2 regions of the Clostridium sp. DMHC 10 genome follow, and region 1 is predicted to be linked to the other one. Evidence: a T-box and tRNA genes for the amino acid it is inferred to sense, from the RefSeq annotation. Region 1 holds a T-box; the other holds one or more tRNA genes.
What was found. The T-box of region 1 lies ahead of alaS (alanine--tRNA ligase). A T-box ahead of a tRNA ligase gene usually reads a tRNA of that ligase, here a tRNA-Ala.

Region 1 (19,056 bases):
CCCTAAAAGGGCACTTTTATTTAAACATCAAGATAAGATTTCAAAACTTCTTCTAGTATTTCATCTCTCTCTAATTTTCTAACTAAAGCACGTGCACCATTGTAGTTAGTTATGTAAGTAGGGTCACCGGATATCAAATATCCAACCAATTGGTCTACCGGATTGTATCCTTTTTCTTTTAATGCTTTATATACTTCACTTAAAATTGCTTTTGTGAGATCCTTTTTATTTTTTAGTACATCAAATTCTATAGTATCGTCGTTATTTATATTCCCCATTTTACATATTCACCCCTTTTTAATTAGTAATAAACTTGTGCTTTAATATTATTATAAATCATATTATAGTAATTGTATACTACTTTACTAATTTTTCCAGTACTTTTTTTGCTTCACTAAGTGCAAAATTCTAATTTTTCAGGGGATTTTCCACCTGCTTGAGCCATATCAGGTCTTCCTCCTCCATTTCCACCACAAATATTTGCAACTTCTTTTATGAGTTTACCACAGTGAACTCCTTTCGATACTGCTCCTTTACTAGCCATAGCTACTAATTGAACCTTATTCTCGCTTGAAGTTCCGAGAAGAACTACACCTTCTCCGATCTTGCTTCTAACCTTATCACATAGTTCTCTTAATGAATTTGAATCAATATCTTTTACATAATAAGCAGCATATTTAACATCTTTGACATTATCTAAGGCTTTAAGTATTTCATCTTCAGCTCCACCAGCAAGTTTTGATTTAAGTGCAGCTATTTCTTTTTCTTTTGCCTTAATTTCTGATACTTGCTGCTCTATTTTATTTATTATATCCTTATCTGAACATTTAAATTCATTTTCTATGCTTCTTATTAAATTTTCTTTTTCTTCTACGTATTCAACAGCAGTAATTCCAGTCACAGCCTCTATTCTTCTTATGCCTGCTGCAACTCCACTTTCAGATACTATTTTAAATAATCCTATTTCCCCACTATTTTTTACATGAGTACCACCACAAAATTCCTTGCTGAAATCGCCAACTGAAACAACCCTTACACTTTCACCATATTTATCATCAAATAAAGCAGTTGCACCAGTTTTCTTAGCTTCTTCAAGAGTCATTACATCAGTATTAACATCGTAAATTTTCATTATTTCTTTATTTACTATTCTCTCTACTTCTACAAGTTCTTTATCGGTAACCCCTGTAAAATGAGTAAAATCAAATCTTAATTTTTCATCATCAACATAAGAACCTGATTGATGTACATGATCTCCAAGCACTGACTTTAAAGCCCCCTGAAGCATATGAGTTGCTGTATGGTTCTTTGCTATATTTTCTCTTCTATCTTTATTAACTTTTAATTGAACCTCTTCACCTTTTTCGATATATCCACTTAAAATTTCAACAAATTGAATTGTTTTACCAGATATATTTTTCCTACAGTCAACAACTTTTGCTTCACCATGCTTTCCTATAATTGCTCCTGTGTCACCTATTTGACCACCCATTTCAGCATAAAAAGGCGTTTTGGAAACAACTACTGCTCCTGTTTCTCCTGCATTCAATATTTCAACCATTTCTTCATCTTTTATTAAGATATCAGCCTTTGAAGTGCTCTCCAAAGAATCATATCCTGTAAAAACAGTCTCTACAGTAGAATCTATCTTATCTATAGTTTTTATGTCCTTACCCATATAGTTTGATTCTTCTCTTGCTTCTCTTGCTCTTTTTCTTTGAAGCTGCATTTCTCTATCAAAACCATCTCTATCGACTTTGATTCCTTTTTCTTCAAGTATTTCTTCTGTAAGTTCAACTGGGAAACCGTAAGTATCATAAAGCTTAAATGCCTTAGCTCCATCTAAAACTTTATCTTCTTTTCCAATCTCATCTACATATTCCTTAAGTATTTGAATACCACTATCTATAGTTTGAGAGAATCTTTCTTCTTCAAGTTGTATTACTTTCTTTATATAATCCTTCTTTTCTGCAAGTTCAGGATAAGCACCTTTTGAATCCTCTATTACAACTTTACAAATATCACATAAAAATGCTTTATTAATTCCAAGTGCTTTACCATGTCTTGAAGCTCTTCTTAAAAGTCTTCTAAGAACATATCCTCTTCCTTCATTTGATGGCAATATTCCATCGCTTATCATGAATGTAACACTTCTAACATGATCAGTTATAATCCTGATTGAAAGATCTTTCTTGTCATCTTCACCATATTTTGCATTTGATACTTTTGCAACTTCATTTAATATATTTTTCATAGTATCAACTTCAAATATAGTGCTTGTTCCCTGCATTATAGTTGCCATTCTTTCAAGTCCCATACCTGTATCTATATTAGGGTTTAAAAGTTTATTATAGTTTCCTTCTTCATCCTTATCAAATTGTGTAAAAACAAGATTCCAAAATTCTATTATTCTATCTTCGTCTTGTGCCTTTACAAATTCTTCAATAGTTTCTACAGTTTTTCCGCCTTTTCTATCAAAATGTATTTCAGAGCAAGGTCCGCATGGGCCGGAACCATGTTCCCAAAAGTTATCTTCTTTTCCAAGTCTAAATATTCTCTTAGGATCTACTCCTGCTTTTTCAGTCCATATTTTAAAAGCTTCATCATCATCAAGATAAATAGTTATATATAATCTATCCTTTGGCAATTCCAAGACTTCAGTTATAAACTCCCAAGCCCATGGAATAACTTCATTTTTAAAATAGTCTCCAAAAGAAAAATTACCTAACATCTCAAAGAAAGTAGCATGTCTTGCAGTCTTTCCTACATTTTCTATATCCCCTGTTCTTACGCACTTTTGGCAAGTGGTTACTCTTTTTCTAGGTGGAACTTGAAGTCCTGTAAAATATGGCTTTAAAGGTGTCATTCCTGCATTAATTAGTAATAAACTTTTATCGTTATTAGGAACAAGTGAAAAACTTGGAAGCCTTAGATGTCCTTTACTTTCAAAAAAACTTAAATATGCTTCTCTAATATCATTTAACCCCATATATTTCATTATGTATCTCCTCCAAATATTTTTTAAAATTCTATGTAAAACAAAAAGCCTTCATCCTTCAAACGAAGGGACGAAAGCCAAATTTCCGCGGTACCACCCTAATTACACATATGTGCCACTTATATTAACAAATAGCTCAAAGACAGCTTCAAAATGCCAAATAAAAAGTTTTCACCAACCACTTTTTCTCTAAATATTAAGACATATTTACTAATTCTTATCATCGCTTCACTATATTTAAAAAGACAAATAAATTATAGTTAATATTTAATGCATTGTCAAGCAAAATAGTTTTAACAGCTAAAATAAATAATAATTTAAGTCCTCATAAATCACCCTTACTATAACTGCTGCTGGAATAACTAAAACCATTCCAACAAAACCTCCAAGTTTTTCTCCAATTATTAGTAGTATTATTACAACAAGTGGATGCATATCAACTGAGTCTCCTGTCATTTTAGGAGAAATAATATTTCCCTCTATAATTTGAATTAAATAAAGTGCTATTGCTGTATAAATTGCCTTTCTAGGTGAAATCAAAAGCGCTACTATTATGGAGGGTATTGCACCAAATATAGGTCCAAAATACGGTATTATATTGAATAGTCCATTTATTATAGATAGTAAAATAGGATAATTTACCTTCAGAATACTCAGTATAATAAATGTAAGTATACCTATAAATGTGCACAAATGCAAGTTGACATATAGTATATTTGCTTAAAATAATATCAACATCATAGGCTATTTTTTTACTACATTTCTATATTTATAAGGGACAATTTTTATTACTCCTTTTCTTATTTCATCCCAATCAGCTAAAAAGTAATATGATATTATTGGGAATATTGTAGCATCCAATGCATTTTGACAAATTATAAGAACTAAATTTACTATTTTATTTATTATAATTTTAAGTTCATAATTAAATTTGTCATATATACTTATGACTAAATTGTCTCCAGGTGAACTTTTAGACAATGGCTTCACAAAATTCTGTATTTTTTCAATGTAATTTTTTATCTCTGATCTCGTAACATCAACAGTTAGCGTCTCTTTCAATATTGATGGAATAAGAAAAACTATAAAGCCTAAAATGGTAATTATCATAACACTTACAAGAAACAGTGCAGAAACTTTTTTATTTACCCCTCTATTTATTAAAATTAAGTGTATTGGTTTTAATAAATATGCCATAATAAAACTTAGAAGAACTAAATAAAATACTGTTTTAAATATTTTTAATTTTACTAAGTACAATTAAAATAATTATAATTAATACTATCGCTATTATGTATTTATATATTTTTTCATTTTTATCAACTTCCATTGCAATATTATGAAATATCCTTACAAAATTAAATTTTTCTTGTTTAGCAAGACAAAGTAAATTATTTTTCCCTATTATATAGTTTCCTTGCAAAATAATTTTCTTACCAGATATTATATTGTCAAAAATGCCTTTTGATATAATAAGACCTTTGATTTTAAGATTCATTTCATCAAATATTATTTCCTCTACAACCCCAAGTATAAGCCCATCAACATTTATAGTCTCCATACCCTTTATATTTTTAAACTCAACAAATTCTCCTCTAAATTCTTCTTCCCTAACTATAAGTTTTGAGCTAATGCATATAACATTATCTTTACTAATACAAATACTTTTGTTAAATATACTACCCTTATTTATTCTAAATCCCTCAATAGTACCGTCATTAAAATTTAGCAATAAGTCTTCTATTCTCCCTATCCTTTTACCGTCTACAGAGTATGCATTTGCAAACATAAAATCTCTACTTCTCATCATAAAAATCACCCTAATTGTAGGTTAACCCCTTTTTTTTAAGGATATACTTGTAATTTAATTTTTCCGCTTAAAAATATTACAAATAGAGTACAAAGTACAGAGCACAGAGTACAATGAATGTGGATTTACCTTTCGTTTCTCTCAGGTAAATCTTAGAACTTAATAGTTTCATCTGCGCTGAACACTATATTTTACCCCATGCGCAAGCATTAAATTTTAGATTTTTTGCAGCATAGCGGAGAAAAGTCATCCTTCACTGTACTCTGTACTTTGTACTCTGTTCTCTGTTTTAATTGCATTCAAAAAAGCAGAGACCCTTCTAAGTCTCTGCTTTTTATTTTTCCTCATTCGTTTTTATACCATTATAATCATCTATCATATCTTGTAAACTAATAGTATTAGTAACATGATCTATGCTTTCTTTAATTTTGACCCATAACAACCTTGTAGGACATGAATTGCTGTTACCACATATTCCTTCTTCCTCAACGCATTCTGATACTTCTATAGGTCCCTCTAAGACATCTAAAATATCAGAAATAAATATATCTTTAGGATCTTTTCCAAGCACATAGCCTCCTTGAGCACCTCTTATACTTTTAATCAACTTTGCCTTTCTTAAAGGGGCAAAAAGTTGCTCTAAGTAAGCCTCTGATATAGCTTGTCTTTCTGAAATACTTTTTATTGAAACTGGTTCGCTGTTACAGTGAAGTGCCAAATCTACCATCGCTTTAACACCATATCGTCCTTTAGTAGACAGTTTCATTAACTCACTTCCTTTAAAACGGGAAAATTTTCTATAATATAATTTATAATATCAAATCCGAGTGTTTTTGTCAACTATAAAAACAGAGTACAATGAAGGTGGATTTACCTTTCGTTTCTCTTAGGTAAATCTTAGAACTTAATAATGTCCGCTTCGCTGACATTATATTTTATGCCATGCACAGCATTAAGTTTAAGATTTTTCAAAGCGATAGCGGAGAAAAATCATCCTTCACTGTACTCTGTCATCTGTACTCTGTACTCTAAAATAATCTTTTCCTCCACATTAAAAAACTTAGGAGAGCCTAACTTACCGCTCTCCTAAATTTCCTATCCCATAAGTGAAGTCTCACCCATTAGATATTCATCTATAGCTTTTGCTGCCTGTCTACCATCGTGCATTGCACGAACTACAAGTGATTGTCCAGTTCTCATATCACCAGCAGAAAATACTTTTTTTACACTAGTCATATGATTTTCATCTGTAAGGACATTTCCTCTTCCATCAAGCTTTAAGCTAAGGTCATTTATAATTCCTTCATGTTGAGGATGTACAAAGCCCATTGCTATGAGTATTAAATCAACATGCTCTGAAAATTCACTGCCAGGTACTTCTGTCATAGTCATTCTTCCAGTATCATCTTTCTTCCATTCTACCCTAATGCCATGCAGAGTATCGATATGTCCATCCTTGCCCTCAACCTTTTTAGTTGAAACACAAAATTCCCTTACACAGCCTTCTTCATGAGAAGATGTTGTTTTAAAGGTTCTAGGGAAAAGCGGCCATGGCATAGTTTTGTCTCTTTTAATTGGTGCCTTAGGCATTATTTCATACTGTAATACCTTTTTAGCTCCCTGCCTTATAGCTGTTCCTATACAGTCAGAACCTGTATCTCCACCACCTACAACTACAACAACCTTGTCCTTTGCATTAATTTCTTCACCATCTATTTTAATTCCTGCGTTTCGCATATTCTGCTGCTTTAAGTAATCTACAGCAAAGTGAATTCCATCAAGTTCTCTTCCTTCAACTTTTAAATTTCTTGGTATAGTAGAACCTCCAGTTAAAAGCACACTATCAAATTTATCAAATATATCTTTTATGTCCACATCAAGTCCAACATTCACAGATGTTTTAAACTCTATACCAGACTTCTCCATTATATCTATTCTTCTATCTATAACATGCTTTTCAAGCTTAAAATCTGGAATACCATATCTTAAAAGTCCTCCAATTTGGTCAGCTCTTTCAAATACAGTTACAGAATGGCCAACAGAATTAAGTTCTGCTGCTGCTGCAAGTCCTGCTGGGCCTGAACCTATAACAGCTACCTTCTTTCCAGTTCTAACCTTTGGCTGCTGCACCTTAACCCAACCTTCTTTATATGCTCTTTCAATTATTGCATACTCTATTTCTTCAATGGAAACAGAGTCAGAATTTGAGCCAAGAGTACAAGAACCTTCACATAGTGCAGGGCAAACTCTTCCTGTAAATTCTGGGAAGTTGCTTGTGAGAGAAATTCTCTCATAAGCCTTTTTCCATTCATTTTTATATATCATATCATTAAAATCAGGTACTAAATTTCCAAGTGGACATCCCCATGAGCAAAAAGGTATACCGCAATCCATACATCTTGCTGCTTGAGTTTTAATGCCATCCTCATTTAGTCTTTCATATACTTCTTTATAATCCTTTATTCTTACATTTACAGGACGTTTAATAGAAACTTCTCTTTTATATTCTTTAAATCCAGTTAATTTTCCCATCTCTGCACCTCCCACTACATGTCTGCTGCCACAGATTTTTGTCTGTCCGCTTCTAAAATAAGCTTATAAGCTGTAGGTATGACTCTCTTGAACTTTGACTTATATTCATCCCAATTATCAAGAATATCTTTAGCTTTAACACTTTCAGTATAATCGTAATGTTCTTTTATAAAGTCATATAACATTTTCTCATCTTCAGCGTCATCTACAGGTGTAATTTCAATAATTTCATTAGTACATTTTGAAGCAAAGTCACCATCTTCATCAAGTATAAAAGCAAGTCCACCGCTCATACCAGCTGCAAAGTTTCTGCCAGTTTTACCTATAACAACAACTGCGCCGCCAGTCATGTATTCGCAGCCGTGATCTCCTACACCTTCAACAACAGCGTATGCTCCACTGTTTCTAACTGCAAAACGCTCTCCTACGAGTCCATTTATAAATACTTTTCCGCTTGTTGCACCATACATAATAGTGTTTCCAGCTATTACATTTTCATCCTGCTTATAAGTAGCAGCTTTAGGAGTTTTTATTATTATCTTTCCACCAGAAAGACCTTTTCCTACATAATCATTTGCATCTCCCTCAAGTTCAAGTGTAAGTCCCTTCATGCCAAATGCACCAAAGCTTTGACCTGCTGAACCTGTGAAGTGATATTTAATAGTATCCTCTTCTAGTCCTTCTTCACCATACAATTTTGCTATCTTGCCACTGAGCATTGCTCCAACTGATCTATCTACATTTTTTATTTCAAAATTTCCAACTACACTCTTCTTGTTATTAAGAGCTTCTTTTGCAACTTCTATAAGCTTGTAATCCATGCATTTATCAAGACCATGATCTTGAGCTACAGTGCAGTAAGGTTTAATTCTCTTAGGCATATCAGGTTTATATAGTATATTTGAGAAGTCTAATTTCTTTGCTTTCCAATGAGTTACAGCATCCTTAGTATCTAATTTATCTACTCTGCCTATCATCTCATTTATGCTTCTAAAACCAAGTCGAGCCATATACTCTCTTACTTCCTCTGCTATAAATGTAAGGAAGTTAATAATATATTCTGGTTTTCCTTTAAATCTCTTTCTAAGCTCAGGATCTTGAGTTGCTATTCCCATGTCACAAGTATTTGAATGACATTTTCTAAGCATTGTACATCCCATTACTACAAGAAGTGTTGTTGCAAATACATATTCTTCAGCTCCAAGAAGTGCTGCTACTACAACATCTCTTCCTGTTTTTAATTGTCCATCTGTTTGAAGTACAACTCTACTTCTAAGGCTGTTTAAAAGAAGTACCTGTTGAGTTTCAGATAATCCAAGTTCCCAAGGAATACCAGCATGTTTTACTGAAGATAATGGTGCTGCACCTGTTCCTCCATCATGACCGCTTATAAGTATTGAATCTGCATGTGCCTTTGCAACTCCAGCTGCAACTGTTCCAACTCCTACCTCTGAAACAAGCTTTACGCTTACTCTTGAAGAAGGATTTACACATTTAAGATCAAATATAAGCTGTGCCAAATCTTCAATTGAATATATATCATGGTGAGGTGGTGGTGAAATAAGATCTATGCCAGGTGTTGAGTGTCTAACTCTACCAATATTTTTATCTACTTTTTTCCCTGGAAGCTGACCGCCTTCTCCTGGTTTTGCACCCTGAGCCATTTTTATTTGAAGTTCATCTGCATTTACAAGATACTCTGTAGTAACTCCAAATCTACCAGAAGCTATCTGCTTAATAGCACTTCTTCTCCAGTCTCCATTAGGATCTTTCTTATATCTTTCGTTGTCTTCTCCGCCTTCTCCACAGTTGCTTTTTCCGCCAATTCTATTCATTGCAATAGCTATTGTTTCATGTGCCTCTTTGCTTATAGAACCAAAAGACATAGCTCCAGAACAAAATCTCTTTAATATTTCATTTACAGGTTCAACTTCATCAATTGGAATAGGATTTAAGTTCTTAAATTTAAATAATCCTCTTATAGTACATAATTCCTTGTCTTGATTATTTACGGCACCTGTATATTCTTTAAACAATTTGTAGTCTTTATTTCTAGCTGAAACCTGAAGTTTATATATTGTTTCAGGATTGAAAAGATGGAATTCACCACTTTTTCTCCATTTATACTGTCCTCCAACATCAAGTACAGAAACAGGCTTTCTTATTTTATTAAAGGCATTTTCGTGTCTTATAAGCACTTCTTTAGCAACTTCTTCTATGCCTATACCTTCAATTCTAGAAGGAGTTCCTTCAAAATATTTATTTGTAAATTCGCTGTTTAATCCAATTGCTTCAAAAATTTCTGCTCCATGATAACTTCTAAGTGTTGATATTCCCATTTTTGACAAAATCTTAAGAAGTCCATGATTTATTGCATTTAAGTAGTTAGCTACTGCTTTTTTCTCATCAACGCCTTCTATTTCATCTTCCTTAACTAGCTCACTTATAGTTTCAAAAGCAATGTAAGGATTAACTGCTGTAGCACCATAGCCTATTAAAAGTGCAAAGTGCATTGTTTCTCTTGCTTCTCCTGTTTCAACTATAATAGATACCTTTGTACGTGTTTTTTCTCTTATAAGATGATGCTGTACTGCTGAAACTGCAAGAAGACTAGGTATTGCTGCTTCATAGGAATCCATATTTTTATCACTTAAAACAATTATATTGAAGCCTTCTTTAATTCTAAGAGAAGCTCTTTCACATATTCCCTTAAGTGCTTCTTTAAAACCTTCAACACCTGTATCATATTTAAAAGTAATAGGTATAGTTGTAGTTCTAAAATCCTTGTTTCTAAGATTTTTTATTTTGCTTATTTCCGCATCGGAAAGTATTGGTTCTTCTATCTCTATAAATGGATTTTCAGAAGCTTCCTTATTGAGTATATTTCCTTGTGATCCAATATAATTTTTAAGTGAAGTTACAAGCTCTTCTCTTATAGGATCAATAGGTGGATTTGTAACCTGAGCAAAAAGCTGTTTAAAGTATGCAAAAAGAACTTGTGGTCTATTTGATAAAACTGCAAGAGGAGCATCATTACCCATTGAACCTACTGGCTCTTTTCCAGTCCTCGCCATAGGTCCTATAAGAATTTTTAAATCCTCCATAGTATATCCAAATGCCTGTTGCTTTTCTTTTAAAACATCTTCATTATTAGTTTTATTTACTTCAGCAGCAGCAAAATCTTTAAGTGTAAATTTATTTTTTTCTATTACTTCTTTATATTCTTTGCTGCAGCAGATTTTTTTCTTTATTTCAGAATCATCTATTATTCTTCCCTCTTTAGTATCAATGAGAAACATCTTTCCTGGTTGAAGTTTTCCCTTGCAAGCTATTTCCTCAGGTGCATACTTAAGAACTCCTGTTTCTGAAGCAAGTACAACTACCCCACCTTTAGTTATAACGTATCTAGCAGGTCTAAGTCCATTTCTGTCAAGAACTGCTCCAACTTGAACTCCATCAGTAAAGGAAACTGCTGCTGGTCCATCCCATGCTCTATTAAGGTACCTTGATATTCATAAAAGGCTTTTTCCAATCTTCCATTTTCTTATTGTTTTCCCATGCTTCAGGAATAAGCATCATAAGTGCTTCGGCTGGTGTTCTTCCATCGGCCACAAGAAGTTCAAATACATTATCAAGAGAAGTAGAATCACTGCCCTTTGGATTTATTATTGGAAACAGTTTTGAAATATCTTTACCTAAGGTAGTTGATTTCAAACTCCTTCTCTTGCATTCATCCAGTTTCTATTTCCTCTTATAGTGTTAATTTCACCATTATGAGCTAAAAATCTAAATGGCTGTGCAAGATCCCAGGTTGGGAAAGTATTTGTACTATATCTTTGATGAACTAAAGCTATAGCACTTTTAAAGTTTATATCATTTAAGTCCATATAAAAACTTTTTATTTGGTCTGCAAGTAAAAGTCCCTTGTACACTATTGTACGGCTTGAAAGACTGCAAATATAGAAGTATTCAGTACTTCTTTCAACAAGTCTCTTTACTTCGCTTTCAGATTTTTTTCTTATTATATAGAGTTTTCTTTCAAATTCTACTTGGCTTTCACAGTTGCTGCCTATAAAAACCTGTTTTATAATAGGTTCACTTCCCTTAGCTGTTTGTCCTATTGATCTATTGTCTCTTGGAACCTCTCTCCAGCCTAAAACTTTTTGTCCTTCTTCTTCAGCTGCTCTTTCTAAAATTCCTTCACATTGATTTGAGAGTGCTATTTCTTTAGGTAAAAATACCATTCCAACTGCATATTTTCCTTCTTCCGGAAGTTCTATACCTAAATTATCACAGGTAATTCTAAAAAATTCATCTGGAATTTGAAGCATTATTCCAGCACCATCACCTGTTTTTGTATCAGCCCCTACAGCACCTCTATGTGTAAGATTTACTAAAATCTCAATTCCTTTTTTTACAATACTGTGAGTTTTTTCACCTTTAATACTTGCTATGAATCCAATACCACAATTATCTCTTTCAAAGGCTGGATCATAGAGTCCTTGTTTTTCAGGTAACCCCGTACTTTTTATCATTTTCAAGCCCCCTAACTTACATATCTATATAATTTTATATTCTATTACGGAAAAAATTATAATATTTTATAACATAACCTGTATATTTATTAAGAAAAATGCTATAGTTTTTATTATAATCTTAAAATGAAATTTTTCAATACTAATCTTGCATTTTTAAATGTCTTCCCAGAATTTTTTCGTATTTTTTTCTATTTCCACTTTATTTTTAACATAATGATAAAAAAGTAGTCTTTTTTCAGCAAACTGATATACTCGTTGGTACCAAACCTTTCATCTAAAAACATAATAATCCCATTATCATTTTCAGTTCGTATTACCCTTCCTGCTGATTGAAGCACTTTATTTATCCCTGGATACATATATGCATATTTGTATCCGAAATTATTCTTTTTATTGAAATATTCTTTAATTAAATCTCTCTCCATACATATTTGTGGAAGACCGACTCCAACTATTACAGCCCCAATAAGTTTATCATGGGCAAGATCAATGCCTTCAGAAAAAACTCCTCCCATAACGCAAAAACCTATAACTTCTTCATCTTGCTTGTTGTTAAATTTATTAATAAAGTCTATTCTTGCTTCTTCATCCATAGTACTATCTTGAACTATAGCATTATGGCTATATTCTTCTGCAAATATGGAATACACTTCATTCATATATTTATAGGAAGGAAAAAAACCATATAGTTTCCAATTTTACTGCTTACCATTGCATCTATATATTGTGCAATAGTTTTACAACTTTTTTCCCTATTTACATATTTAGTTGAAATTCTATTTCCAATTAAGACACATTTATTTTCACTCGGAAAGGGAGACCTTAAGGATATAATATAATCTTCCTCCTCTGCTCCAAACATTTCTTTATAATATGGCAAGGGTTCTAGAGTTGCTGAAAAAAATACAGCACTTTTCCCTCTCTTTAAAGCCTCTGAAATAAGTTTTGAAGGATCTAAGCAAAAAAAGTTTTATTTTAAATTCATTTTTTAGATCATTTTCACCATAAAAAACAAATTTATCATCATAAAATTCTGCTATTCTAATAAATGAAATACAGTCAAAATAAAATTGAAGCATATCTTCATATATTTCATCACTAGAATTTTGAATAAGCCACTCTTCGCATACTACTGTAAATTTGTATACATACCTTAATAAATCATCAGGAATTTCCTTATTCACAACAGTGTTTTTTTCTTCTGCTGATTTCCTCACATTTATAAGCACTTTATTTATGTTATCAAGTACCTTATAAATTTTGCTTTTTTTACTCTTGAGATTCTTTTTTAAGCTCATAACCGTACTTTTTAAAAGCTCCTTTGAATACATATCTCTTGCCCTATCTACAAGGTTATGTGCCTCATCAATTAAAAATGTGTAATTTCCTCCATTTTCTGAAAAAAATCTCTTTAAATAAACAGCAGGATCAAATACATAGTTATAATCACATATTATAATGTCCGACCAAAGTGTTAAATCCAAAGAAAATTCAAAAGGACACAATTTATACTTTTTTGCATACTCTTCTATTACAACTCTTGTAAAATTATCTTCATTATTTATAATGTCTAAAATAGCTTCATTTACCCTGTCATAATGTCCTCTGGCAAATTCACAGCCTTCTGGATTACAGGAAACCTTATCATTAAAGCATATTTTTTCTTTTGAAGTTACTGTAATAGATTTAACCTTAAGTCCCTTACTCCTCATAAATTCTAGTGCATCCTCAGGTGCTTTTCCATTTGTGCCTTTAGCCGTCAAATAAAAAATTCTTTCATTTATTTCTTCTCCCATAGCTTTAACTGCTGGAAATATAACTGACATAGTTTTTCCAATACCCGTAGGAGCTTTTATAAATGCTTTTTTATCCTTTTGTATAGCTTTATATACCCGCACTGCCAGTTCTCTTTGACCATTTCTATACTCATCAAAGGGAAATTTAAATTCCTTCATAGATGCATTTCTTTTTGATGTCCAGTCTTGTATAAAATGAGCCCATACTATGTATTTATCTAAAATATTAAAAAAATATTCCTGGAGTTTAGAATGGGACATAATTTCTTCAAATTGTTTATTTTCGTAGCTGTCTGCATTTATATATGTAAGCCTTATATTCACATTATCTAGTTTATTTTCCTCAGAATACATATATCCATAGCATTTTGCCTGTGCCCAATGAAGTTCATTGTAATCAGAATCAATAAATTCAAGTGATCTTCCTGTACTTTTAATTTCATTTATAATAACTCTATTTTCCTCTTCTATTATCTCATCCGCACGGCCATCAATTAAAAACTCTACTCCTTTATACTCAGTTTCATATTTCAAATAAACTTCCTTTGAATATTTACAGTTTTCTATACCCTCATACAGCTTTTTATTTTCTCTTTGAAATTTTCCATGAATTTTAGTTCCTTCTAGAGCTCTTCCCATTCCTTGAAATCTATTATCAATACTTCCGCTTCTCATTACAAATTCCACAAGATTTCTTATTGATATTTTTATCTTATTATTTTCACTCATTATTTGTTCCTTTTATCCTATCCCAATAATTTTTAGAGGCCTGCTCTATCTTGTTTTCACCATAAATATAATACTTTTTATCCTTAACCTTATCAGGTAAATACTGCTGTTTTACATAGTTATTTTTATAATCATATGGATATTTGTAATTTTGCATTCTACCTAGTGCCTTTGCCCCTTCGTAATGACCATCCCGTAAGTACACTGGAAGTTCTCCAATATTGGTGTTATCAAGTTCTGAAAGTGCTAAATCTATAGCGCTTATTGCAGAATTTGATTTAGGAGCTGTTGCAAGAAGTATTGTTGCCTCTGAAAGTGGAATTCTTGCTTCTGGAAAACCAATTTCAAGTGCTGCATCTGTACATGCCTTTACTATTGAAATAGCCTGTGGATACGCAAGACCTATATCCTCCGCTGCAATAACTAAAAGCCTCCTGCATATTGACTTTAAGTCACCGCCTTTAATAAGCATAGCAAGATATAAAGAAGCTGCATCAGGATCACTTCCTCGTATTGATTTTTGAAAAGCACTTAAAATATCATAGTGATTGTCACCATTTTTATCATATTTAAATATATTTTTTTGAGTACACTCTTTCATTATATTTAAATTTACATTTATATTCCCATCTTCATCCTTTGGAGTTGAGAAAATGGCTATTTCAAGAGAATTTAAAGCTTTTCTTATATCTCCTCCGCTTACATTTGCACAGTATTCTAAAGCTTCTTCCTCTATATTTATAGCCGTACTTTCAAATTCACTTTGAACTATTTTTAAAGCTCTTTTCATTGCCTTAACAATATCCTCATTTTTAAGTGGTTTAAATTCAAATATTATGGATCGGCTTAAAATGGCATTGTACACATAAAAATACGGATTTTCAGTTGTACTTGCAATTAAAGTAATACTGCCATTTTCCATAAATTGAAGAAGCAACTGCTGCTGCTTTTTATTGAAGTTTTGGATTTCATCAAGGTATAATAGTACCCCTTCTCTTGCCATTAAAGTATTTAAACTTTCTATTACTTCTTTTACATCACTTAAAGATGCTGTAGTGGCATTAAGCTTATATAATTTTTTATTTGTCTTACTTGCAATTATATTTGCAACAGTAGTTTTTCCAGTCCCCGGTGGACCATAAAAAATCATGTTGGGTATCATTTTACTTTTTAAAATTCTATGGAGTATCTTTCCTTCTCCAAGTATATGTTCTTGACCAAATACGTCTTCAAACTTCTCTGGTCTAATCCTATCTGGTAATGGCTTCAAAATGGAACCCCCTTCTTTGGATAAACAAGTTGAAAAATTTAAATTGCTAATACCAAGTTCATCCTGATAAATTGAAATTTAAAGCAAAGTACAATTGACAAAGTACAAAGTACAATGAAGGAGGATTTGCCTTCCTCACGTCAGGCAAATCTTAAAATTTAAATATTATCAGCTTCGCTGAGCGCAATGCTTTGCGCGATTATGTAATCATTAAATTTAAGATTTTCTACGCTCACGGAGAAAAATCAACCTTCATTGTACTTTGTACTTTGTACTCTGGTTTAACTTTCTACATAAACAAATTTGTTTTTGTGCCATTTAATAAACCTCTCAAAATCCTCATACAAAACCCCTATTGTTGCTGTATTAACATTGGATGAAAGTTTATAAAATGCTTACCTACTAAATCTTTATCTATCAAAATTATAACAGAACTTTCTTTATCATTTATTATACCAAAAGGAGTTACAGATCCAGGTTTGACGCCTAAGTGTTTAAATAATCTTTCTTCTGACGCAAATGATAACTGTGTACTGTTTATTTGTTTTGATAAAAATTTTAAATCTGCACGTTTTGTTTCTTCTAAAATCACAAGATAGTGAATATTACCTTTTCTATTTCTCAAGAATAAGTTTTTACAACATTTTCCTTTAATATCTATTTCCAATTTATCAGCTTCTTCAACAGTATATACTGCTTTATGTTCATATCTTATGTATTTAATTTTTAGTTCATTTAAAATATCATATACCTTTTGTTCCTCTGTACTAATCATTTTTTCACTTCCTAATTTTGCTTAACACATTCATGTATTTTGGTTTTTGAAGTCATATGCGCTCCCGCGCAAACTCTAGATTATTAAAAGTAATTGTATTTTTATTTTGCTTAACACATTCATGTATTTTGGTTTTTTGAAGATTATATAATATTTTTATAGTTTATATAATAAAGGATGGTGCATATGAATAGCATAACAAGAAACAATTTAAAGAAAAAAAGCTAAAAATTTAACTCCTCAAAGAATAGCTGTATATAAATATCTACAATCAACTACTGAACATCCTTCTGCCGAAACAATTTATAAAGCACTTCAAGAAGATTATCCAACTATGAGTTTAGCTACAGTTTATAAATCATTGAAAACTCTTGTTGAAGTGAATCTTATTCAAGAATTAAATGTCGGAGAAGGGAATTTTAGATACGATGCTAACATTCTTTCTCATCCTCATATACAATGTTTAGTTTGTGGTAAGGTGGATGATATCCGTGACTTAAGCTTTGAAGAATTAAACCAAAAAGTAGCTTCATATACTGAGTATGAAGTTATGTCAAATCAAGTGTATTTTTATGGAATGTGCAAAAAATGCAAATCCAAAAAACCACTTTAATTAAAATTTCATGCAAAATATTTAATCGCCCCGCATATAATTAAATATGTTAATTATATGCGGGGTGATTTATTTGAAATTCAATGTGATTTTTTTTAAAAGAAAACATCTATACTATATAATTCTTTTTGTTTCCATGGTTATATTATTTATGATATTTGTTTTGTCCAAGCAATCAGTATCAACTTTTAATATAACTTCCAAAAATACAGTAATTAAAGACTATGATGTAAATGGTGATGGCAACAATGATATTATTTACATAAAAACAAATAATGATAAATATTTTATACAAGTTAACTGTAAGGATAGAAGCTATATATTAAAGCCAAATAAAGTTATAAAGACAATGGGTTCCTATAAAAATTATTGGCCTATTACGCTTACTCTAGCTGATGTAACAAGAGATAAAGTAAATGAAATGTTTGTTCAAAGCTCACAAAATGATACACCAATACAACATATGTTTATATGGGATAATAACAACTTCAAGGATGTACTTTATAATTATAATAACATAATCGGTTTAATAGACAGCCATAATAACGAGACACCAAAAATAATATCTGCCAACTTTTTTAATAATAAAATAGACTTTTCAAACTTCATTCTTATTAGAAATAAATTAAAGAACTATACAGCTAATTATAAAGATAATGCTATAGGAAAAGACAGCGTAGCGGCGCTTATATGTAAAATACAAACATTGGATCCTAATGAACTAAAAAATCAAGATAAAATTTTTTACTCCGATTCTTGGAGCACATTTGCCCAAATATATAACAAGTTAATTAAAGACAATAATACCTATACTTTTGAAGATGGTTCATTTAAAGACACTCGTTATAACAAAGATGGAGAAATCTCAGAAGTTAAGTGGATACTTAACTTTAAAAGTATATCTAAATCTAATGTAAATGAGCTAAAAAACTATTCACTGGATGTTACACTTAGGGCTTCGGAAGAAAATAAGGACAATCCATATTATTTTAAAATATCAAATCTAGATCTAAGCTATAACTAGTATGGTTAAGCAACAGATCTTAGAACATTAAATAGAATTCATAAATCTAAGAGCATAAAAGAAGGGACCGCACTTAAGCGATCCCAATGGGGATGGGGGGTTTCGGTATAAAATAAATTTCATTTTATACCAATGGAGTTTCATTTCTCCACTCACAATTTATGATAACCACTTTTACTAATTTTATTCACTATTTTATTTTATCAGACAAAATTGCGGCAACTGTAATAAAATTAAACAAAGAATGATTTAAAACAGAATACCAAAAACCTTTTTTGTGAATTAGATAACAATTTTCTACAGCAAGAATAAACAAAACTGGAAGGGCCTTTAAATTATAATGTAAAGTTGAAAATAACATACTTGAAACAATACAGCTTGCATATAAGCCTATTTTGCCTTTTAAAATTTTTTCAAACAAAATAAATCTAAATATAAATTCCTCTAATATGGGAGCAAAAATTACACTCACAGGTATATATTTAATAATACTAAGCAATTTCATTTTTCCATATCACTTACAACTTCTTGTTGCTGTACATCAATATTAAACTTTAAAAAAATCCATTGAAAAATAAAAGCTGCCACTATATTCATTGTATAAAACACTATAAAGTATTCAACAGCTTTTATAATATTAACCCTTCTAATACTAAAACTGTACTTATCATAGTCATTTTCATCAATATTATTTTTTAAAATTAATATTGATAAAATAATAAAGATAAATGGAAAAAGGTTGTCCATAAAATTAGAAGTTATAATAACACCTACTGCGTATATTACAATATATAAAAAATTCATATACTTATTATGTTTTGTCTTGCTGAAATATTTAATAAAAATAACTATTGGGAACACATAAATAAAGATTATTATAAATATATCAACTATAATTTCAATCATCTTTATACCTCAAAAATATTCCTTGATTTCTGGTTAGGCAAATCAACAATATTTAATGTTCCGAA
Region 2 (11,774 bases), 2.5 Mb from region 1:
AGTACGAAACATGTTTTAACTATGGAAAAAATAGATGGTTTCAAAATAGATGATATAAAAAAACTAACTGCTGAAAATTACGATTTAAATGATCTTGGAAAAAAACTTGCCCTTTCATATTTTAAACAGGTTTTTCAAGATGGATTTTTCCATGGCGACCCTCATCCCGGAAATATATTGATTAGGGATAAACAAATATGCTTTATAGACTTTGGTCTCATGGGAAATCTATCAAAAGGCTTAAAAAATGCTTTAAATGATATGATTCTATCTGTGGCTTATTATGATATAGATAAGATAATTTCCGTCATTATGGCGGTTGGAATACGTCATGGTTATGTAGATAGAAATGAGCTTTATGAAGACATAGATTACATATTTTCTAGCTATCTTTCTGCTTCACTAGAAAACATAAAAATATCACAATTTCTTCAAGAAGTATTTGATTGTGCAAAGCGAAATAACATAAGTCTTCCTAAAGATCTAATAGTACTTGTAAGAGGATGCGTTATACTAGAAGGCGTAATTGCAAAAATTTCCCCTGATATTTCTGTATTGGACGTGGCAATTCCTTTTGTTAAATCTCAAAATAACGACTCTATACTTAAAAATTTTAATATTAATGAAGCACTTTTAAATTCATATTTATTTTTAAAGAATTCTTCAAAGCTCCCTTCTAAATTAATAGAGCTAAGCAACGGGCTTATGAGAGGAAGAGCGAAAATTCAATTTAACATAAAAAACATTGAGGAACCTATAAATGAAATAAACAAGATGGTAAACAGAATTGTTCTCTCACTTATAATCTCCTCAATGATAATAAGTTCTTCTTTAATATTGCATTCAAACATTGGTCCTAAAATGTATGGAATATCAATAATAGGAATAACTGGCTATGCCATAGCAGCAATTCTTGGTTTTTGGCTCTTAATATCAATTATACGAACAAAGAAATTATAAAATAGTACTGTTCCTTCGTATTTTTTTACATTGTTAAACTTTCGTCTTTCTTTTCTAGTATTATTTCCTTAACCTTATCTGCATGGCCTTTAAGTGCCATTGATATACCAAGGAATACAAACATAGTTCCAGCAAGTATTGCTATATCCTTAGACAATGTTGCATAATTTACTCCTGCAATAATTTCTCTAATTGCCGATACACAATAGGTAAATGGCATAAATGGGTTTATAACCTTAAAGAATTTTGGCACAACTTCCAGCGGGAAAGTACCTGCACAGGAAGTAAGCTGCAATATTAAAATTGCTATAGAAAGAAGTCTACCCGCCATTCCAAGTAAAAATACCAAGCATTGAATTATCGCTATAAACACATAGGCCATAAATATATTAAATAAGAAATAGAGAATTAAACTCTTTGGTTTAAGTCCCAGTGTCAGCACTACTGCGCTTGCTAAAATTGCCTGTATTATACCTATATAACCATAGGATATGAATTTACCTGCAACAACAGAAGCTGGGCTCGCATTTATATCATCATCAACCTTATCTGTAATTACAAAGAACATCATTATAGCTCCTACCCATAAGGAAAGAGGTATAAAGTAAGGTGTAAAACCAGTTCCATAGTTTTTAACTGCCCCAATTGGGTCATCCTTCATTGCAAGCGGTTCTGATACAAACTTAGCCATATCGCTGCTTGTGTTTACAAGGTTTTTATTTATTTTATCTGAACCATCCTGTAATTTTGAAGCTAATTCATCTGAACCATCATATAGTTTTCCAATTCCATTATTAAGATCACTTGAACCGCTGTATAGCTTATTAGCTCCATCAGTAAGAGCAGGAATTCCGCTGTTTAACGTACCTATACCATCTCTAAGTTTAGTTGATCCATTTGATAAAGTTTTTACACCAGCAAGTAAATCACTTGAGCCAGAGCTTAACTGATTCATTCCTGAAGCAAGCTCGTTGAACTTCCCTGTCATAGTAGGAATTTGTGCTATAAGATTGTTTGCCATTTGAATATTTCCATCATTCAGTTCATCCTGTGCAACATCAAGTAATTTCTGGTTATCTTTAAGTTGTTTTTGAACCTTAGTAACTTGCGTCAAAAGCTGCGGTGCATTTGCAAGCTGAGCTTTAATCTTTGGGTCATTCATCATAGTATTAAATGTACTTATTATTGGCTGTGCTTGCTGCATGTCATCTTGTAATACAGCTATTTTGGCAATAGCATCCTTAGCTCCACCATTAGACTGAACTGCTGCCAAAAGACCTTTAACCGCTGCAAGATTATCTTTATTCTTGTCAAGATCTGTCTTCATGGTATTAAATTGACCTACAAGCTGCTGAATATATTGTATATTTGAAGGTGACATAGCACTTTGTACTGTTTGTATAGTTTGCGTTGTTTCAGGTGAATTAATGCTCTCCTGTGTCTGTTCTAAGGCTCCTATCATACTGTTAACTGAATTTATATTTGATGACTGCAGGGCATTTTCTGCTCCATTTATAACTTCACTATTGCTATCTATTAGGGTATTCATACTTTGAAGCGAATTTGCCATATTAGTCATAGTACCTTTTGAAGCACTCATTGAAGCCGCTGTATCTGTTACAAGTTTATTATAATTATCCAAAAGCTCTTTTTGAGCTTGAATTTTTTGCTCATCACTTAACTGCAAACTGTTTAACTTATTATAAGCTTCACTTAAAGCAGCTGCTGATCTTACAAAATTCTCCGAAGAACTACTCTGCTGATTTATAAAAGCAATTGTATTTTTTCCATTTTGTCCTCCCAAACTACTGCTGGCACCTCGCAGCATAAGACTCAAAACCTGTGCATTTTTTGTATTCAATAAAGTTTTTATTGAATTTAATGAACTTGTATCCATTTTACCAAGTGCTTGTGCCTGATTTAATAAATCATTTAACTGCTTTGTATTCTCCATAAGCTTCATTATTGGGTAAAGTTTATTCATATCCACTTGACTTAAAGTACTTGTATCATTAAGTAAATTATTTATATTATTTATATTTTCTGGTGTCGTTAATTCTGCAAGTTTTGGAATTGCTAGTATTGAATTTAAGTTAATAGAATTGAAGTCTGCTACTGTTTTATTAATTGTAGATAAATTTTTTGAGTTCATAAATGGCAAAACATTATTTAAGCCGCTTAAATCCACTTGTGAAAGTGAACTTGCATTGCCCATAATACTTCTAAGGGCTCTTGCATTGTTGATGTTGATTAAAGCTGCAATACCTTTTTGTCCATTTAAAACTGCTACAGCTTGTGATATTTGCCCCTGTGCCGAAGTTACTCCATAAGCAGCTTCATAAAGTCCATTGTGTAATTGCTGAGCTCCATTTTGGAGACCAAGTGGTTTACCATTCTTGTCAACAGCATTTGTGTTAATTCCATCTACAAGCTGATTTGCTCCATCATAAAGCTGTTTAGTTCCACTTTGAATCTGTGGCATTTTGTCTTTAACTTGACCTATGCCATTCTTAAGCTGTTCACTTCCAGTTTTAGCGCTTGAAAGTCCATCTCTTAATTTTTTACTTCCAGAAGTCGCTGCTTTAAATCCATCTTTAACGTCGTATAAATTGTCAAATGTAACTTTAGTGTACTCACTAGTTATTGTCCTTGCAATTTCATCCTTTAAAGCAAGTTCAGCTTTTGAATTAACTTGAGACATTATAAAGTTTCTTTTTTCATTATCCCTATACAAAATTTTTTGCTTGTTCTGGTTTTTTATCCTTTGCACTAATGACTTTTTTCTGAAAAATTTTCAGGAATAATATACTCCGCATAGTATTTCTCGCCTTTAGTCCCCGAATCGGCCTCTTTATAAGTAGTAAATTTCCAGCCCAGTTCATTATTATTTTTTAGTTTTTTAACAATATCATCACCATAATTAACATCTTTCCCATCTTTAGTAGCACCCTTATCCAGATTAACAACTGCAACGGGGACACTCTTTAGTTTACTATAAGGATCCCAAAATGCTGCAAGATAAAGTAAACTATATAACAAAGGTACAATTATAATGGCTATTACAGACACCCTTATAAATCTGTTTTTTAAGATACTTTTAATATCCCGCCATGCAATCCTAAGGAAATTCATTAAACCACCCCCATTTTTGTATGAACTGACTGGTCAGTTTAGTTATACATCTTTTTGGAAAGATTGTCAATAGTCTGTTAATTTGAAGTATACTAAAAAAGCGCAAAAAAAGAATCGATATATTTACCGATTCTAAATAATGAATTTTATTATATTTCTATTCCCTTTAAAATGTAACTCGTTATGTTTTCCACTAAATCATCAATTTTTTTCTCACCATCATTTATAAGCTCATAAACTGCTCCTGAGCATATTGTTCCAAATAACGTATATGCCATAAATTCAGTTTCACCTTTTTTAAGAGCCCCAGCATCCATAGCTTCTTTTAAGAATCTTTCTATTTCTCCAACATAAACTCTTACAACTTCTCTTAATTCAAATTGCCTCGATTCTTGACCCCACAATTGACTCATTACAACTTTAAAGAAATCCTTATTTCTATATAATAACCCAAACTGAACCTTGCAAACTGCAACAATCTTTTCTATAGGATTGTTTATATTTTTTGTTGCTTCTTCCATTTCCTCCGTTATAAGATTCATACCTTCGGAAATTACATATTTAAATATCTCTTCTTTACTTTTAAAATGATAATAAAGAGTTCCCTTTGCAACTCCAGCATTAACAGCTATATCATCCATCGTTGCTTCACTATATCCATTTTTAGAGAATATACTTAAGGCAGATTCAAATATGGATTTCTTAGTTTTATTCATATAATCACTCCACATTTTTATTACTAAACTTAGTAATAATAATTTAATGACCAGTCAGTACAACACATTAACTTATATTATACTCTCATGGTTTAATAAAACTCAATATATTTTAACAAAATTTTTGACATACTAATATGCATAATATTATAATCTGAGATTCTACGTCAGTACTTTATAAACCACCCTCAAAGCATTGATAAATATACGTTCCTTCAAAATTCAGCTTTCACCCATTGGGTGAAAGAAAAATAGTCCCTGAAGGTCCACCATTTGGGGGATTAGCTCAGCTGGGAGAGCACCTGCCTTGCACGCAGGGGGTCAAGAGTTCGAATCTCTTATTCTCCACCAAAAATAGCAGTTTTATAACTGCTATTTTTTTATGCTTTTTTTTATATATTGGTTGAAGTTATTTAATTATAATAATACAATTAAAGTGTTGAGGTGATTAAAATGAATAGAATAAAACAGTTTTTTGTTTATGCAATTGCAAAGGTTAATATAAATGATAAAATATATATTGAAAAACATTTAAATAATGATGAAATGGCATTATTTAATAAATTATCTATTCATGAACAAAAGCATTCAATTAATGTTGCAAGAGATGTAGAAAAAGAATGTAGGGTTAATTTAGTCAACTCAAAGAATCTAGTAAAGGCAGCTCTTTTACACGATATAGGTAAAATAAATGTACCAATAACTTTAATAGACAAGTCAATTGTAGTTATTTTAGATAAGATAACAAGAAGTAAGATAAAAAAATTTAAAAAAATAAAAAAAATATATATTTACTATAATCATGGATATGAAGGATTTCAAATTCTTAAAAGAATTAATGAAAATGAGCAGATTTTATTTATGGTAAATAATCATCATAATAGAGAGATGAGTAATAATTTAGAGTTAGATATACTAAAAAAGTGTGATGATAGGAACTGATATTAAGGAATGGTGAAGAGTAATTATGAATTCTGATGAAAGAAGAAATTCTATAAAAAAAGAGTTAGAGGACAAGGGCAAACCAATAAAAGGAAGTGTACTTGCAAAAGAATTTGGAGTAACACGTCAAATAATTGTTAAGGATATTGCTATATTAAGAGCAGAAGGCTGTGATATATTTGCTACACCTAAAGGGTATATAATAAATAAGAGTACTACAAGCATTATAAAAAGGGTAATAGCAGTATCTCATAGACCAGAAGAAATAGAGGATGAATTAAATTCTATAGTGAAGTTTGGAGGGACAGTTGAAGATGTTATTATAGAACATTCTTTATATGGAGAGATAAGAGGAGTACTTATGGTTAAAACACCATATGATGTTCAGAATTTTATGGAAAAACTTAATAAGCATAGAGCTGAACCGTTATCAATTTTAACAGGTGGTGTTCATCTTCATACTATAAGTGCAGATAATGAAGATGATTTGAACAAAATAATAGATGAACTTAATGGAAAAGGGTACATAATTTCTGATTAAATAGTTAATAACTTTGAGGAGTGATTTTATTTGAAAAAAGGTATAAGGCGTGCGATAATATTAGCATTAATATTTATTGTTATTGCTTTTTTTGGCAGGCTTACAAGTTTTATAATTAATATTGAGTGGTTTAATGAAGTTGGATATTTGTCAGTATATTTTACTAAGATTGTAGCAGTATTAATTCTTATGATACCATTATTTGCAATCATATATTTAATGATATGGTTATATTACAAGAGTATTAGAAAAAGTATTATTAAATGGAATAAAGCAATTGAAGTAGATGTTAAGAAAGAGAAGCTTCAAAAAAGGATATTTTTTATTGCAGATTTAGTACTATCACTTTTATTCTCATATTCTTTTGCAGATGCTTATTGGTATAAAATACTTCAATTTATGAAATCATCCGCTTTTAATACGAAAGATCCTATATTTGGTATAGACGTATCTTTTTATGTTTTTAAACTTCCATTGATAGAATCTTTATACGGAATTATAATGTTTCTTTTAGCATTTCTTTTCGTTTTAACTTTGATAATTTATATTTTATTCAACATAAGAGATTATGCCAATATAAGAAACAGAGCAATTAATGTTTTTAGTGTAAGAAGTTTTGGAAAAGGCTTAGTTAGATTTGCAGGAAAGCTTCTTGCAACATTATCATCACTTATAATTTTTTTACTTTCATTTGGTTATTTAATAAGAGCTTGGAATCTTGTTTATTCTCCTAGGGGTGTAGTTTATGGAGCAGGCTATACAGATATGCATGTTTCACTAATTTTTTATGGTATTATAATTACGTTTTCTATAATAGCTGGTATTGTCATATTTTTGAGTGTAATTAAATCAAAGGTTAGGCCTATAATTATATCTATTTGCATAATTATAATTCTTGTTATAGCAGAAGGGGTTACTTCACCAATAGTTCAAAGACTATTAGTTAACTCTAATGAAAAAACTAAAGAAGCTCCTTATATAAGATATAATATAGATTATACTAGAAAAGCCTTTAATGTTGATAAAGTTGAGGAAAAAGAATTCCCTGCAAATGAGGATTTAACTGTGAATGATATAAAAGATAATAGACCAACAATAGATAACATAAAGGTAAATTCTTATGATCCATCACTTGAGTTTTATAATCAGGTCCAAGTTATAAGGTATTATTATGATTTTAATGATATTGATGTGGATAGATACAATATAAATGGTAAGTATAATCAAGTTTTTATAGCACCAAGAGAAATTGATACCAAGAGTCTTCAAGGGAATGCTGATACATGGCAGAATAGACATCTTGTTTATACTCACGGATATGGAACTGTTATAAGTAAGGTTAATTCTATAACAGATTCAGGACAGCCGGATTTTGTTATGAAGGATATACCACCTGTAAATAGCACAAAGATTAAATTTACTGATCCAAGAATATATTTTGGAGAGGAAACAAATGACTATGCTATAGGAAATAATACACTTGGAGAATTTGATTATCCAAATGGTTCAGTAAATAAAACAAATAATTACGATGGAAAAGGTGGAATAAAGGCAACTTTAATAAATAGGTGCTTATTTGCAATAAACAAACATGATGTAAATTTTCTTCTTTCGGGGAACATAAATTCTAATAGTAAAATATTAATAAATAGAAACATAACTGAAAGAGTGAAAAAAATAGCCCCTTTTTTAACCTATGATAAAGATCCATATGCTGTTATAAGCGGAGGAAAGATATACTGGATTATTGATGCCTATACAACTTCGGATAGATACCCTTATTCTCAACCAGTTGATAATGTAAATTATATAAGAAATTCTATAAAAGTCGTTGTAGATGCGGTAGATGGAACTACAAATTTTTATATTATAGATAATAATGATCCTATAGCTAATAGTTATTCTAAAATTTTTCCTGGATTATTTAAAAGTTCAAGTGAAGTTCCAACAGATATAAGAAAACATTTTAAATATCCAGAAGACTTATTTAGGATTCAAAGTAGTGTACTTGAAAAATACCATGTTACGGATACAGGGATATTCTATAATGGTGAAGATTTATGGGATGTATCTAAAAATATGAATGATGTTGAGGGCGAAAAAAGTGTAAGTGATTCATCTTATATGGTTATGAGGCTTCCAAATGAAAATAAAGAAGAAATGGTACTCATGCAGTATTTTAATATGAGAAGTAAAAATAATATGGTAGCGCTTTTGGGAGCAAGAATGGATGAAAGTAACTATGGAAAGATGATTTTATACAAGCTTCCTACGGATAAAACAATAGATAGTCCATACTTATTTAATCAAAAATTTAGGCAAGATCCGGCTATTTCGAAGGAAATTTCCTTGTGGAACACTCAAGGGTCTAAGGTTCAATTTGGAGATACTTCTGTTATTCCAATTAATAAGTCACTTATATATATAGTTCCTGTTTATATAAGGGCTCAGGGAAAGAATAGTATTCCAGAGGTAAAAAGAGTTATAGTAGCCTATGGCAGTAAAGTTGTTATGGCTGAAAATGTTGATAAGGCACTAGCAGATCTTTAACTATGCAGATAATCAAAATGATAATTCTGAAAATCAAACTCAAGGTAAAAATAATAATACTAAAGCAGAAAACAATATAGATAAAGAAAAACTAAAGGCTGCACAAGAATTATATAATAATGCTATTGATGCTCAGAAAGATGGCGATTGGTCAAAGTATGGAGAGTATATAAAGGAATTAGGAAAAACTATAGAGGAATTAAATAAATAAAAAAAAGGCTGCTGCAAGCTGAAATAAGCTTACAGCAGTCTTTTTTACCTAAATATGTGTTTAAAAATTTTTAAAGTGTAAAGAATATTAAATATGTATTTAGGAGGTTTAGTTATGAGTAAAAAGTTTTTTATTAAATTTTTAGTGAGATGTTTTGCTAGTGCCGTTATTGCATGTCTTATAATAATATCTCCTGTATTTTTTACATGTTTTGATACTAAGGGTGATAGCTATATACCTGGAAGTAATGTTAGTACTTTAAGTGAAAAAAATGCTAAGGCTGAAACTTCAAATAAAGATAACAAGAAAGATGATATTGCTGTGTTTTCTTCGGAAACGTGTTTTAAAAAAACATACTATGTTGCTAAAGATGGAGTTAAAATGTTTAGCAATATAGATAATGCTTCCTCAGATATAACTCTTTTGAATAAAGATGATGAACTTATTTGTGATAAAGAAAAGGATGGATATCTGTATTGTGAAAGTAACCATATTGATTCTAAAGGCAATTTAATAAATGGATGGGTAAAAGAGAATAATCAAGATTTAAATGGAATGTTTTTTAAAAGGGCAAGGCTTATAGTTGATATAAACTTAACCAGCCAAACTTTGAACATGTATAAAGACAATATTCTTATAAACAATAATCCCATAAAGTGTTCAAGCGGAATTAAAGGTAATAATGATACAGAAACACCTCTAGGCTTTTTTACGGTCAAAGATAAGTTTGAAAATCTTACAAGTAAAAAATATAATGAGAACGTAAAGTATGCTGTTAAGTTCTTAGGAAATTATTTAATTCACTCTGTTTCAATTGATGAAACTAAAAAAAATGGTAAAATTGAATATGAAGAAGAAAAAAAGGCAAAAGATGATTTGGGAAAAGCAGCATCGCATGGGTGTATAAGAATATCTGTAGATGATGCAAAAAAAGTTTATAATACTGTAAGCAGAGGAGACTTGATCTATATACACTATTAGAAGTAAGAATGTTGTAACAATATTCTTAATTTTATGAATTACTTACAAGATCTTAGTAAATAAAATTTAAAGCTTTCTGTTAGTTTTAAAATATAAGGAATTTATTGTATAACTGGGGGGTAGACGAATTGGATTATGATGTGCTTATTCTTGGAGGAGGAATTGTTGGATGTTCAATAGCATATGAGCTATCGAAATATAGTCTTAACGTTTCAATTATTGAAAAAGAATTAGATATAGGAAATGATGTTTCAGAGTTAAATGCTTCATTAACATTTGATGGAATGGAAATTAATAATGATTTAAACTACTACATGGAATATTACGGAAACAAAAACATGAAGGATATAACAAAATCCTTTAATGTACCTTTTAAGAAACTTAAGTCCATTATTTTTGAAGAAGATTTTATTGGTAATAATAATCTCATAGAAAAAATGTACACTAGATCTATCAGAAGGGGAATTAAAGGAATACAAAAAATCAGCAATCACAATTTAAAATTTGGATTACAAGCTAAAGTTAATGTTGAGTTTAATAAAGCAATAATATCTAAGAATTGGGGAGTTGTATCTCCGTATGATTTAGCAATAGCATATGGGGAAATAGCGTTTGATAATGGTGTAAATTTTAGATTAGGGGAAAAGGTTATTGAAATAAAAAAGGTATCTAAAGGATTTAAGGTAACAACTACAAAGAATAAATTTACATGTAAATTTGTTATTAATACAATTCCAGATGATGATTATAAGTTAGGAAATAAAGTTAAGGAAAATATAAGTAAAAATAATAATATGAAGTGCTTTTTAATAAACAAAAAATTTAAAATTAAGGATATTTTTGTCGTTTTAGGTGAAAATGATGAAGATATTTTTATCTATCCTAATTTCAATGGTGATACAATAGCATATGTTATAACAAAGGATGAAATAAGTTATGAAGATGCATTTGAAAAGTTAAAAAATAAGTTACCCGGAATTAATTGTGATTATATAAATAATTCTTATAGTACACAGTTTTTTAATGATAGGATAATGATTGATGACAGTAAGGTTAGTAAGGGATATATTAAGATAGACGGTAAGAATTATGGTATTGTAACTATGTCTCAATTTATTGCTAATACTATACGTAAGATGGTTATAGAAAACATTCCGTCCAAGCCTAAAAAGGATTTTTATGAGAAGAGAAGGGAGGTATATAGGTTTAGAGATATGACAAATGAAGAAAGAAATAGGTTAATAAGCTTAAATCCTAAGTATGGTAAAATGGTGTGTTTATGCAATAAGGTTACAGAAGGGGAAATAATAGATTCTATAAGAAGGCCATTAGGAGCAAGAACTATTGATGGTATTAGAAAGAGGACAGGAGCTATGAATGGAGATTGCTATGGAAGTTATTGCATGAGTAAAATAATATCTATTTTAGCTAATGAAACTAATAAGGATATAACTGAAATACTTGAGAAATCAGCCGGATCAAATATTATAATGAGTAGAATAAAACAATTTAAAGAGATATAGGTGATAATATATGAAAGATGAAAATATTAAGAATAAAGAGATACTTACAACATTAGTGAGAGTAAGAGGATCAAAAGTAAAAGTCGTTTCAGTAAAAAGCACTGAACCAATAGAAAAAAGGTTATTTATAGAATGTTCTAAGGCACTTGGTAGAATTTATGTTAGTGCTCCTATAAGTGAGGGAAATCTGATATGCAAAAACATTTTGAATACTGGTG

Region 2: it has a tRNA-Ala gene. The T-box ahead of alaS (alanine--tRNA ligase) is inferred to sense a tRNA for this amino acid. The anticodon was not compared.

Annotation. Positions count from the first base shown of each region.
Region 1 is NZ_LGVB01000015.1:447,179-466,234, forward strand. It holds gene AGR56_RS04010 (IreB family regulatory phosphoprotein) at 21-278, opposite strand; partial or broken gene alaS (alanine--tRNA ligase) at 358-2,998, opposite strand; T-box leader at 3,062-3,231, opposite strand; partial or broken gene AGR56_RS21325 (AI-2E family transporter) at 3,299-4,195, opposite strand; gene AGR56_RS20660 (PRC-barrel domain-containing protein) at 4,230-4,808, opposite strand; gene AGR56_RS04030 (Rrf2 family transcriptional regulator) at 5,143-5,574, opposite strand; gene AGR56_RS04035 (glutamate synthase subunit beta) at 5,904-7,340, opposite strand; partial or broken gene gltB (glutamate synthase large subunit) at 7,355-11,875, opposite strand; gene AGR56_RS21330 (helicase C-terminal domain-containing protein) at 12,067-12,537, opposite strand; gene AGR56_RS21335 (hypothetical protein) at 12,534-12,758, opposite strand; gene AGR56_RS04045 (PD-(D/E)XK nuclease family protein) at 12,745-14,403, opposite strand; gene AGR56_RS04050 (replication-associated recombination protein A) at 14,396-15,673, opposite strand; partial or broken gene AGR56_RS04055 (prolyl-tRNA synthetase associated domain-containing protein) at 15,955-16,445, opposite strand; gene AGR56_RS04060 (transcriptional repressor) at 16,696-17,061, shown strand; gene AGR56_RS04065 (hypothetical protein) at 17,198-18,085, shown strand; gene AGR56_RS04070 (CPBP family intramembrane glutamic endopeptidase) at 18,276-18,590, opposite strand; gene AGR56_RS04075 (hypothetical protein) at 18,587-18,991, opposite strand.
Region 2 is NZ_LGVB01000015.1:2,937,968-2,949,741, forward strand. It holds gene AGR56_RS16115 (AarF/ABC1/UbiB kinase family protein) at 1-960, shown strand, start outside; gene AGR56_RS16120 (YhgE/Pip family protein) at 986-3,694, opposite strand; gene AGR56_RS16125 (YhgE/Pip family protein) at 3,730-4,092, opposite strand; gene AGR56_RS16130 (TetR/AcrR family transcriptional regulator) at 4,242-4,808, opposite strand; tRNA gene AGR56_RS16135 (tRNA-Ala) at 5,084-5,159, shown strand; gene AGR56_RS16140 (HD domain-containing protein) at 5,262-5,750, shown strand; gene AGR56_RS16145 (transcription repressor NadR) at 5,776-6,291, shown strand; partial or broken gene AGR56_RS16150 (UPF0182 family protein) at 6,322-9,052, shown strand; gene AGR56_RS22240 (L,D-transpeptidase) at 9,167-10,033, shown strand; gene AGR56_RS16160 (FAD-dependent oxidoreductase) at 10,162-11,556, shown strand; gene AGR56_RS16165 (DUF1667 domain-containing protein) at 11,567-11,774, shown strand, end outside.